DNA from 2 places in the Streptomyces sp. NPDC037013 genome. Region 2 is predicted to be linked to the other one. Evidence: riboswitches for the same ligand, from Rfam matches in the RefSeq annotation. Region 2 holds a riboswitch; the other holds the start of a gene.
What was found. A riboswitch is a leader RNA that binds a small molecule or an ion and turns the genes downstream of it on or off. The one in region 2 is predicted to bind S-adenosylmethionine.
Positions count from the first base shown of each region.

Region 1: linked by a shared signal. The riboswitch ahead of ACZ7DY_RS02515 (hypothetical protein) and the one ahead of thrC (threonine synthase) in region 2 are both predicted to bind S-adenosylmethionine.

Region 1 is NZ_JBVJRV010000001.1:633,880-638,695, reverse strand. Features, by position in the region: gene ACZ7DY_RS02530 (amino acid permease) at 1-1,227, shown strand, start outside; gene ACZ7DY_RS02525 (GNAT family N-acetyltransferase) at 1,246-1,800, opposite strand; gene ACZ7DY_RS02520 (SDR family oxidoreductase) at 1,834-2,568, opposite strand; gene ACZ7DY_RS02515 (hypothetical protein) at 2,705-3,013, opposite strand; SAM riboswitch class IV at 3,059-3,168, opposite strand; gene ACZ7DY_RS02510 (radical SAM protein) at 3,247-4,605, opposite strand; gene ACZ7DY_RS02505 (MarR family winged helix-turn-helix transcriptional regulator) at 4,712-4,816, opposite strand, start outside.
Region 2 is NZ_JBVJRV010000007.1:481,776-486,591, forward strand. Features, by position in the region: gene groL (chaperonin GroEL) at 1-291, opposite strand, end outside; gene ACZ7DY_RS27555 (cold-shock protein) at 600-803, opposite strand; gene ACZ7DY_RS27560 (MoaD/ThiS family protein) at 1,223-1,498, opposite strand; gene thrC (threonine synthase) at 1,603-2,922, opposite strand; SAM riboswitch class I at 2,916-3,086, opposite strand; gene ACZ7DY_RS27570 (glucosyl-3-phosphoglycerate synthase) at 3,244-4,188, shown strand; gene ACZ7DY_RS27575 (alpha,alpha-trehalose-phosphate synthase (UDP-forming)) at 4,334-4,816, shown strand, end outside.

The DNA of each region.
Region 1 (4,816 bases), on a different contig from region 2:
CTGTACTACATGGCCGACCGGCTCGGCGGACGCCGGTGGGGCTGGTACACCGGCTGGCTGAACCTCCTGGGGCTGCTCGGCGCGATAGCGGGCATCGATTACGGCGCCGCGCTCTTCACCGGCGCGTTCCTCAACCTGAAGTTCGGCTTCACGCCGACCCCCGAGAAGACCTTCCTGATCTTCCTGGGCATCCTGCTCCTGCACGCCGTCCTGAACCTGTTCAACGTGCGGCTGGTCAGCCTGCTCAACTCGATCAGCGTGTGGTGGCACGTGGCCGGCGTCACCGTGATCGTCGGCGTCCTCGCGATCGTGCCCGACCACCACCAGTCGCCGTCGTTCGTCTTCGGCGAGTTCGTGAACGGCACGGGCTGGGACAACCCGCTCTACGTGACGGCGATCGGCCTGCTCCTCGCCCAGTACACGTTCTGCGGATACGACGCGTCCGCGCACCTGTCGGAGGAGACCTCCAACGCGTCGGTGTCCGCGGCCCGCGGCATCGTGCGCGCCATCTGGGCGTCGTGGATCGCCGGTTTCATCCTGCTCGCCGGGCTGACCTTCGCCATCCAGGACTACGTGGGCGCCCAGGAGAGCGCGACCGGCGTACCGCCCGCGCAGATCATGATCGACGCGATCGGCGAGTCCGGCGCGACGGCGCTGCTGCTCATCGTCATCGTGGCGCAGCTGTTCTGCGGCAACGCCGAGACGGCCGCGGCCAGCCGCATGGTGTTCGCGTTCAGCCGCGACAACGCGCTGCCCGGCTCGGCGATCTGGCGCAAGGTCAGCTCCCGCACCCAGGTGCCGGTGCCCGCGGTGTGGCTGTCGGTTGGCCTGGCCGCGGTCATCGCCCTGCCCTCCCTGTACTCGGCGACCGCGTACACGGCTGTCACGGCCATCAACGTCATCGGCATCACCCCCGCGTACGCCATCCCGATCTACCTGCGGCTGCGCGCCGGCGACCGCTTCCGTCCCGGCCCCTGGAACCTGGGCCGCTGGAGCAAGCCGATCGGCTGGATCGCGGTGCTCTGGGTGGTGTTCGTGACGGTGCTGTTCTGCCTGCCGCAGGCCTCGCCGGTGACGGTCAGCTCGATGAACTACGCCTCGATCGCGCTCGCCGCGGTGCTGCTCCTGGCCACCGTGTGGTGGTTCGTGGCACGCCGCTCCTACAGCACTCCGCAGGCGTACGGCTCCGACCGCGAGCAGGCCGAGGTCGCGGAGAACATCGTCTGAACCCCGGCCCGGACCGCCCTACGCCGGGCGGTCGTTGAGGATCTTCTGGAAGAGCCGGTGATCGCGCCACGCGCCCTTGATGTACAGGTAGCGCGGCGCGATGCCGTACTCCTCGAAGCCGCACTTCGTGAGCACGCGCTGCGACGCGGTGTTGTGCAGCAGGGTGCCCGCCTCGACCCGGTGCAGACCGAGGGCACCGTCCGCCGCCGCGCAGACGTGCCGCGCCGCGGCGGAGGCGAGGCCGCGGCCCACCTGTTCCGCGTCGATCCAGTAGCCGAGGTTCCCGCTGCGCGCCGGTCCCAGCACGATGTTCGACAGGGCGGCGTGCCCGACGATCTCGTCGCCGCGGACGAGCACCCAGTGCGCGGACCGGCCCGCCCTGCCGTCCTCCACCTGCCCGCGGACCCGCTCGGCCTGGCCCCGCGCCGTGTAGAAGGAGGCGGGCCTGACCGGGTCCCAGGGGTCGAGGTGCTCGCGGTTGCGCCGGTACGCGCGCGCGAGCGCCTCCGCGTCGTCCGGCGAGACGGGCCGGATGGTGACATCGTCCGTGAGGGCGGCCTCTCCACTGATCATGCCCTCAGCGTACGAGGGGCCGCCCGTCCGGCGTCAGCGGCCGCCCGCCACCTTCAGGATCGTGCCCGTCGCGTACGAGGCGTCCCGCGACATCAGCCAGGAGACGGCGGCCGCGACCTCCGCGGGCTCCCCGGAGCGTCCCATGGGGATGCCCGCCGCGAGCTTGGCGGGGCGCTCCGGGTCGGTGTGGAACTCGGTCCAGATGACGCCGGGGGCAACGGCGTTGACGCGGATGCCGTCCGCGGCGACCTCCTTGGCCAGGCCGACCGTCATCGTGTCGACGGCGCCCTTGGTGGCCGCGTAGTGGACGTACTCGCCGGGGCCGCCGAGGGTGGCCGCGACGGACGAGACGTTCACGATCGCGCCGCCGCCGTTGGTCTTCATGTCCCGCACGGCGCGCCGGGCGCAGAGCAGATAGCCGAGGACGTTCACCTCCAGTGTCCGGCGCATGCCCGCCACGTCGGCGTCGGCGAGGGGTCCGACGGGGCCGCCGACGCCGGCGTTGTTGACCAGGCCGGTGACCGGGCCGAGCTCGGCCGCGGCGGTGTCGAAGAGACGGTCGACGTCCGCCTCGTCGGCGGTGTCGACCCGGACGGTGACGCAGCGGCGGCCGGCCGCGCGTACCGTTCCCGCGGCCTCCTCGGCCGCCTCCTCGTTCGAGCGGTAGCCGATGAGGACGTCGTGGCCGTCCTCGGCGAGACGGGCGACGACAGCTGCGCCGATACCGCGGCTGCCGCCGGTGACGACGGTGACGGGGTGGTTCTGCACGAGGGACCTCCGGCTGTGGGTGGCTGATTGTCGCGCCGCCCGGGTGCGGGGATCGCCCGCGCCCGGATCACCTCGTCATCCTACGAACCGGTGATCTTCGTCGGCGGCCCGTTCCAGCCGGTGGACGCCGCGGGGTTCAGACCCCGGAGAGGCCGGCCGCCCGCAGGGCCACGCCCACCGGCGTGCTCCCCGCGATGCCGCGCCGCAGCCGCAGTACGTTCCGGCTCGGCTGCCACTGGGCGGGGCCCGTGTGGTCGCGCAGGAGGGCGCGCAGCCGCCGCGGGTCGTGCGTCCACAGCTCCGCGGGTACGCCGCGGGTCGGGCCGAGCAGATGGAGGGTGATCCGGCCGTCGTCCGCGACATCGTGCGAGGACAGGAGCACGTCGATCACCGTGCCGGGGTCGGTCGCGTGGCCGGGGGTGCGGGTGTCGTACGGGTGCGTCATGGTGCGCCTTCCGGAGTCGTGGACCCCGGTGTCGCCGACCCCGGTGATCCGCCGTTCCCCGTGCGCGCCGCACGGGGCGGGTCGTCACCCGGGGCACCCGCGACGGAGCGGGGTGCCGTCCAGCGAGCCGGGGCTTGGCGCTGGAACTCGTGACCCGTCCCGACCGTAACACGGCCTTCCGGAGGCCTGCCCGGGGTTTTTCCGGCCCGGGGCAGGCCCTCTCCGGACAGGACCTACTGGGCCGGCGCCGGGGTGACGGCGTCCTCCGGTGCGGCCTTCCCCGCGGGCAGGCTGTCCATGAACGAGCTGACCGAGAACACGGCGTTGCCGGGTCCCGCCGGGCCGTAACCGGGCGGCGAGGTCAGGCCGTTGGCCTCCATCGTGGCGCGGTAGGCCTCCAGGAGCCGCACGTGGTACTCCAGGGGCGCGCCCTGCGGGTTCGCCTTGCCGAGCGGCGTCGTCGGCTCGGGGCACCAAGTGGTGAAGCGGGGCGTGATGCCGCGCGACATGAAGTACTGGAGTCCCTCGACGGTCGAGTCGATGGCCTCGTCGACGGTCTTGAAGCCGAACGGCTCGGCCATCTCCACGCCCGCCACGAAGTTGGGGATGACGTTGCGCGGGCCGAAGACCTCGGCGGAGTCCAGGATCCGGCGGTGCCACTCGTCCCGGCCGACGTAGCGCTCCTTGCCGGGGCAGTACCGCTCGAACAGGTAGGGGTCCCACACCTCGTAGTTGGGGTGGTAGATCCGCACGCCGTAGTCGTGGAAGCGCTGGACGTCGGCCTTGGGCAGCGCCTGGGCGACGACCTTGCCGATCCAGCGGCCGGGGAAGCGCTCCTCGATGGCCTTCGCGTACTGGCCGTAGAAGTCGGCCTCGTCCTTGCCCTGGAGCTGCGTGGTGATGGCGCCACCGGTGAGCGTGTACGCGGTGGAGGCCTTCGCGGTGTCGTACTTGTCGATGATGGCGAGGGCTTCGAGGACCTCGTCCATCGGCTTCACGCCCGTGTAGGGACGGCCCGCCGCCTTCTGCTGACGCCAGTTGTGGTTGATGTCGCAGTACTGGCACTCCTCCTTGGCGCCGAAGTACTGGCAGACCCGGAAGACCGTCAGGTAGATCAGGTAGCCCCACTGGATGGTGGGCGCCACCTCCATGACGGACTTGCCGTTCTCCAGCGTGTGCCGGTAGTAGTCCGGCATCGGCGGCAGGCCGACGTCCGAGATGCGGGCGCCGTCCAGGTAGAGGCCGAGCACGCCGTTGTCGTCGGCGGCGACCCGGTAGGGCGAGCTCGGGTTCACACGCACCGAGACGACGGTGCGGCGCAGCTCGTAGGGGCCGCCCGTCAGGACGATCTCCTCCGGCGGGCGGCGCAGCGCGGCGGCGCCGAGCTCCGGGAGCGTGCCGTGGTCGAAGGAGAAGATGAAGTACGACTTCGGCTTGACCTCGCCGCCTTCGTTGTCGCTCAGCGCCGACTCGTCGAAGGCGATGCCGCCGCGCAGCAGATCCTCCTTGATGACGGCTTCCCGCGGCACGTGCGGGAACCGTTCCATGAGTGACTCGATGAGTTCGGTACGGCTCTCGCTGCGGCTTGGCATGGGCCGGGCACCTCGGATCCTGTCGTTCGATCTGTTCCGTCCACGCTAATACCCTGCCCATCCGTTCCGGATCCGGCTCCGGTCTCGGGGCGTCCGGAGCCCGGGTCTATGCTTCCAGGAGCTTCGTCACGACGCGGTCGAGCGCCTCGATGTCGTCCGGCGGCAGGTCGAGCAGGGCGTCCGGCGGTGTGGTGAGGATCTCGGTGGCGCG
Region 2 (4,816 bases):
GGCCTGGGCCAGGACGGTCGCGGTCGTCGTGCCGTCACCGGCGACGTCGTCCGTCTTCTTCGCGACCTCCTTGACCAGCTCGGCGCCGATCTTCTCGTACGGGTCCTCGAGCTCGATCTCCTTGGCGATGGAGACACCATCGTTGGTGATCGTGGGGGCGCCCCACTTCTTCTCGAGGACGACGTTGCGACCCTTGGGGCCCAGGGTCACCTTGACGGCGTCGGCGAGCTGGTTCATGCCGCGCTCGAGGCCGCGCCGTGCCTCCTCGTCGAACGCGATGATCTTGGCCATGTGAAGTGGTCCTCCCGGACGGGGTGGAAACGCAAACGGACCGTGCCCGCGCCCGCGACGGACGGCCTGCGCACCGTGTGGTTCCTTGCCCCACCCGGCGCGCGGGCCTCGCTGACCCGATCCAAGTTCTGTCACTCTCACTCGTAGAGTGCTAAGCCCAATGATTAGCACTCGACCCCTGCGAGTGCAAGCGCCTCTCATGGATCCGGGCCGACGCCCGGGGTGCCCCCGGCGCACACGAGGGGCCCGTACCCCTGGTGGGATACGAGCCCCTCGCGATGCTTGCTTCGGTGGTCGGTCGCGCCGAGCTAGACGGCGAGCTTGACCATGTCCGCCTGCGGACCCTTCTGGCCCTGCGAGATCTCGAACTCGACTCGCTGACCTTCTTCAAGGGTGCGGTACCCGTCCATCTGGATCGCGCTGTAGTGGACGAAAACATCCGCACCACCGTCGACCGCGATGAAGCCGTACCCCTTCTCCGCGTTGAACCACTTGACGGTGCCCTGAGCCATGCCTAACTCCCCTATTACTGGCCCTTGCACAGGACCGCACTTCGCGGACCCGGGTCAGACCTCACCCCCCACTGATTGGGGGTGTGCGCCGGAACGCGTCGACCGCCGCTGAATGTATCTGTCCAACTGCCGTCTGCAACAGGTCAATCGGACGAGAATTCTGGGCGGGCCCGATCGGTAATATGCGGAGAATTTGCCGGAATTCAGGGCAAGTCGGGCCGGGCAAAAGCCGCATAGGGCTGAAATGGGCGGCGCGCATTGGCTGCTTCTTGTCGGCTCCGCGCCGACTTCGTATATGCGCTCGGCACAAACGGCGGAGCACGCTTCCCAACTGTACCGCGCTCAACCATGCAGAATTGCCCCCTCCGTTTCTCTCGCGGAGGGGGCAATTCAGATAACGCAGGGTACTTGCGGAAAGGTCAGCCGCCGGCGACGGCCGGAATGATCGAGACGCCCGCGCCGTCCGGGGTGGCGGTCTCCAGGCCCTGCTCGAAACGGACGTCGTCGTCGTTGACGTACACGTTCACGAAGCGGCGCAGCTTGCCCTGGTCGTCCAGGACGCGGGCGGCGATACCGGTGTGGTTCTTCTCCAGGTCGGCGATGACCTCGCCGAGGTTGGCGCCCTCGGCGGCGACCTCGGCCTTGCCGCCGGTGTAGGTGCGCAGGATGGTGGGGATGCGGACGTTGACGCTCATGGATTCACCTCGGTAGATCAAGGGGGCGCGCCGCGGGGGCCGCCCCTCCAGGGCGCGGGGAACTGCGCGACCAGCCGCAGCCGTCCCGCAAGGACGTTACGGCCTCAGCCGGCGAGACCCGCGGAGCGGAACGCCTCGAGGCTCGGCTTGATGGTCGCCGTGGCCTGCGAGGTCTCGGCGACGGCGTCCAGCGTCTTGAGTCCGTCCCCGGTGTTCAGCACGACCGTGGTCAGCGTGGGGTCGATGAGTCCGGCCTCGACGAGCTTCCTGGTGACGCCGACGGTCACGCCGCCCGCGGTCTCCGCGAAGATGCCCTCCGTGCGCGCGAGGAGCTTGATCGCGTCGACGACCTGCTCGTCGTTCACGTCCTCCACCGCCCCGCCGGTGCGGCGCGCGATGTCCAGGACGTACGGGCCGTCGGCGGGGTTGCCGATGGCGAGCGACTTGGCGATGGTGTTCGGCTTCTGCGGGCGCACCACGTCGTGGCCGGCCTTGAAGGCGGCGGAGACCGGCGAGCAGCCCTCGGCCTGGGCGCCGAAGATCTTGTACGGCTTGTCCTCGACGAGGCCAAGGGCGATGAGCTCCTTGAGTCCCTTGTCGATCTTCGTGAGCTGCGAACCCGAGGCGATCGGGATGACCAGCTGGTCGGGAAGGACCCACCCCAGCTGCTCGCAGATCTCGTACGCGAGGGTCTTGGAGCCCTCGCCGTAGTACGGCCGCAGGTTGACGTTGACGAAGCCCCAGCCCTCGCCCAGCGGGTCGCCGATGAGCTCGGAGCAGAAGCGGTTCACGTCGTCGTAGTTGCCCTCGATGCCGACGAGCTCGCCGCCGTAGACCGCGGCCATGACGACCTTGCCCTGCTCCAGGTCGTGCGGGATGAACACGCAGGAGCGGAAGCCGGCGCGGGCTGCGGCGGCGCCGACGGCGCCCGCGAGGTTGCCGGTGGAGGAGCAGGAGAGGGTGGTGAACCCGAAGGCGCGGGCCGCTTCGAGGGCCTGCGCGACGACACGGTCCTTGAAGGAGTGCGTGGGGTTGCCGGAGTCGTCCTTGACGAACAACTTGCCTTGTTGGATGCCGAGTTCGGCGGCGAGGTTGTCGGCCTTGACGAGCTTGGTCCAGCCGGGGTTCAGGTTGGGCTTGTCGGCGACGTCGGCGGGGACGGGCAGGAGGGGGGCGTACCGCCAGATGTTGGCGGGGCCGGCCTCGATCTGCTTGCGCAGGGCTTCCGGGTCGCCGAGCGGCAGGTCGTACGCGACTTCGAGGGGGCCGAAACACTCGACGCAGGCGAAGATCGGGCCGAGGGGGAACGTGGTGCCGCACTCCCGGCAGGAAAGACCCGAGGCGGGGCCGAGGTCTACGGAAGAGGTGGTGCTTTCGGTGGCGACAGTCTGCACAGCCATGGAGGCGAGGCCCTTTCTCCTCATCTTCCTCGCGACGCATCTCGCCGCGAGACGGAATTGGCACCTTCCCGAGCCGGGAGCCTCGCGGCGCTGTTCGCGCGCACGGTGACACTGGCGTCCTGCGACGCGCGGCTGGGTGGTTGCCGGGGCTTCAACGGGCCGTATCCCTCTGCCCCTCTGGATGAGCGGTATTCGATTGTGGTCCAGCAGTTGTCGATCTCGAACGCGGCGGCGACCCCGACATGCGATGGCCACCGGCGTTGTTCAAGACTGTAACCGAAGCCCCGGACCCTTGAGATAGTCGTCCGAACCGCGAGATGGATCACATATGGGAGGACCGCGACCGTGCTGGAAGAGGTCGAGCAGTGGCTGAGCAGGCGTTCCTGGTCCGTCGCCGACCGGCCGTCGGAGCTGCTGCTCGCGGCCAAGCGCGCCTCGGGCACCTCGGTGAGCGTCGTGCTCCCCGCGCTCGACGAGGAGGAGACGGTCGGTGCGATCGTCGCCGAGATCCGCCGCGAGCTGATGGAGAAGGTGCCGCTGGTCGACGAGCTCGTGGTGATCGACTCCGGCTCGACGGACCGCACGGCGCGGGCCGCCGCCGAGGCGGGCGCCCGGGTCGTGCACCGGGACGAGATCCTGCCGCGCATCGCGCCCGTGCCGGGCAAGGGCGAGGTGCTGTGGCGGTCGCTGCTCGTGACGGGCGGGGACGTGGTCGCGTTCGTCGACGCCGACCTGCGGGAGTTCTCCGCGGACTTCGTCTCGGGGATAGTGGGCCCGCTGCTCACCGACCCGGACGTGGCCTTCGTGAAGGCGATGTACGACCGGCCGCTGGGCGAGGCGGCCGGGCAGGGCGGCCGGGTGACGGAGCTGATGGCGCGCCCGCTGCTGAACATGCACTGGCCGCGCCTCGCGGGGTTCGTCCAGCCGCTGGGCGGTGAGTACGCCGCCCGCAGGTCGCTCCTGGAGCGGCTGCCGTTTCCCGTCGGGTACGGCGTGGAGCTGGGGCTGCTCGTGGACGCGCTGCACACCGTGGGTCTGGACGCGCTCGCGCAGGTGGACGTGGGGGTGCGCAGGCACCGGCACCAGGACGGGCAGGCGCTCGGCCGGATGGCGGCGGCGATCTACCGCACGGCGCAGCTGCGGCTCGCCCGCGGCCATCTCCTGCGTCCCGAGCTGACGCAGTTCGAGCGGGGCGATGGCGGGTTCGTGCCGCGGACGTACGCGGTCGACACGGAGGAGCGGCCGCCGATGACCGATGTCGCGGAGTACGCGCGTCGCCGCGTGGCGTAACCCGCGCCGATCATGCGCTCTGCCTACATTGCCCGTCGCGGGTGATCGGCGCCGGGGCCGCCCGGCACGCGACACATCCGGCCGGGCCGTACGCGGAGCGGGGCCGTACGTTTGCCCGACCCCGTCACGGGCTACGTTTTGCCACATGGTCTCCGAGTCCGCATCGTCAGCAGCGCAGGTCCTGGTCGCGTCCAACCGCGGCCCCGTCTCGTACACGGTCGGGGAGGACGGGGAGCTCACCGCCAAACGCGGTGGCGGCGGCCTGGTCTCCGGGCTCAGCGCCATCGGTGACTCCGCCGACGACCCCGCCGCACTGTGGGTGTGCGCGGCGCTCGGCGACGGTGACCGCGAGGCGGTGCGGCGCGGCGTCGGCGAGCCCGGCGTCCGGATGCTGGACATCGACGCGGACGTCCACGCGGACGCGTACAACGGCATCGCCAACTCGGTGCTGTGGTTCGTCCACCACATGCTCTACCAGACGCCGCTGGAGCCGGCCTTCGGACCGGAGTTCCGCGCCCAGTGGGCGGCGTACGAGACGTACAACCGCGCCTTCGCCGAGGCGCTGGCCGCGGAGGCTGCGCCCGGCGCGGCGGTCCTCGTGCAGGACTACCACCTGACGCTGGTCCCC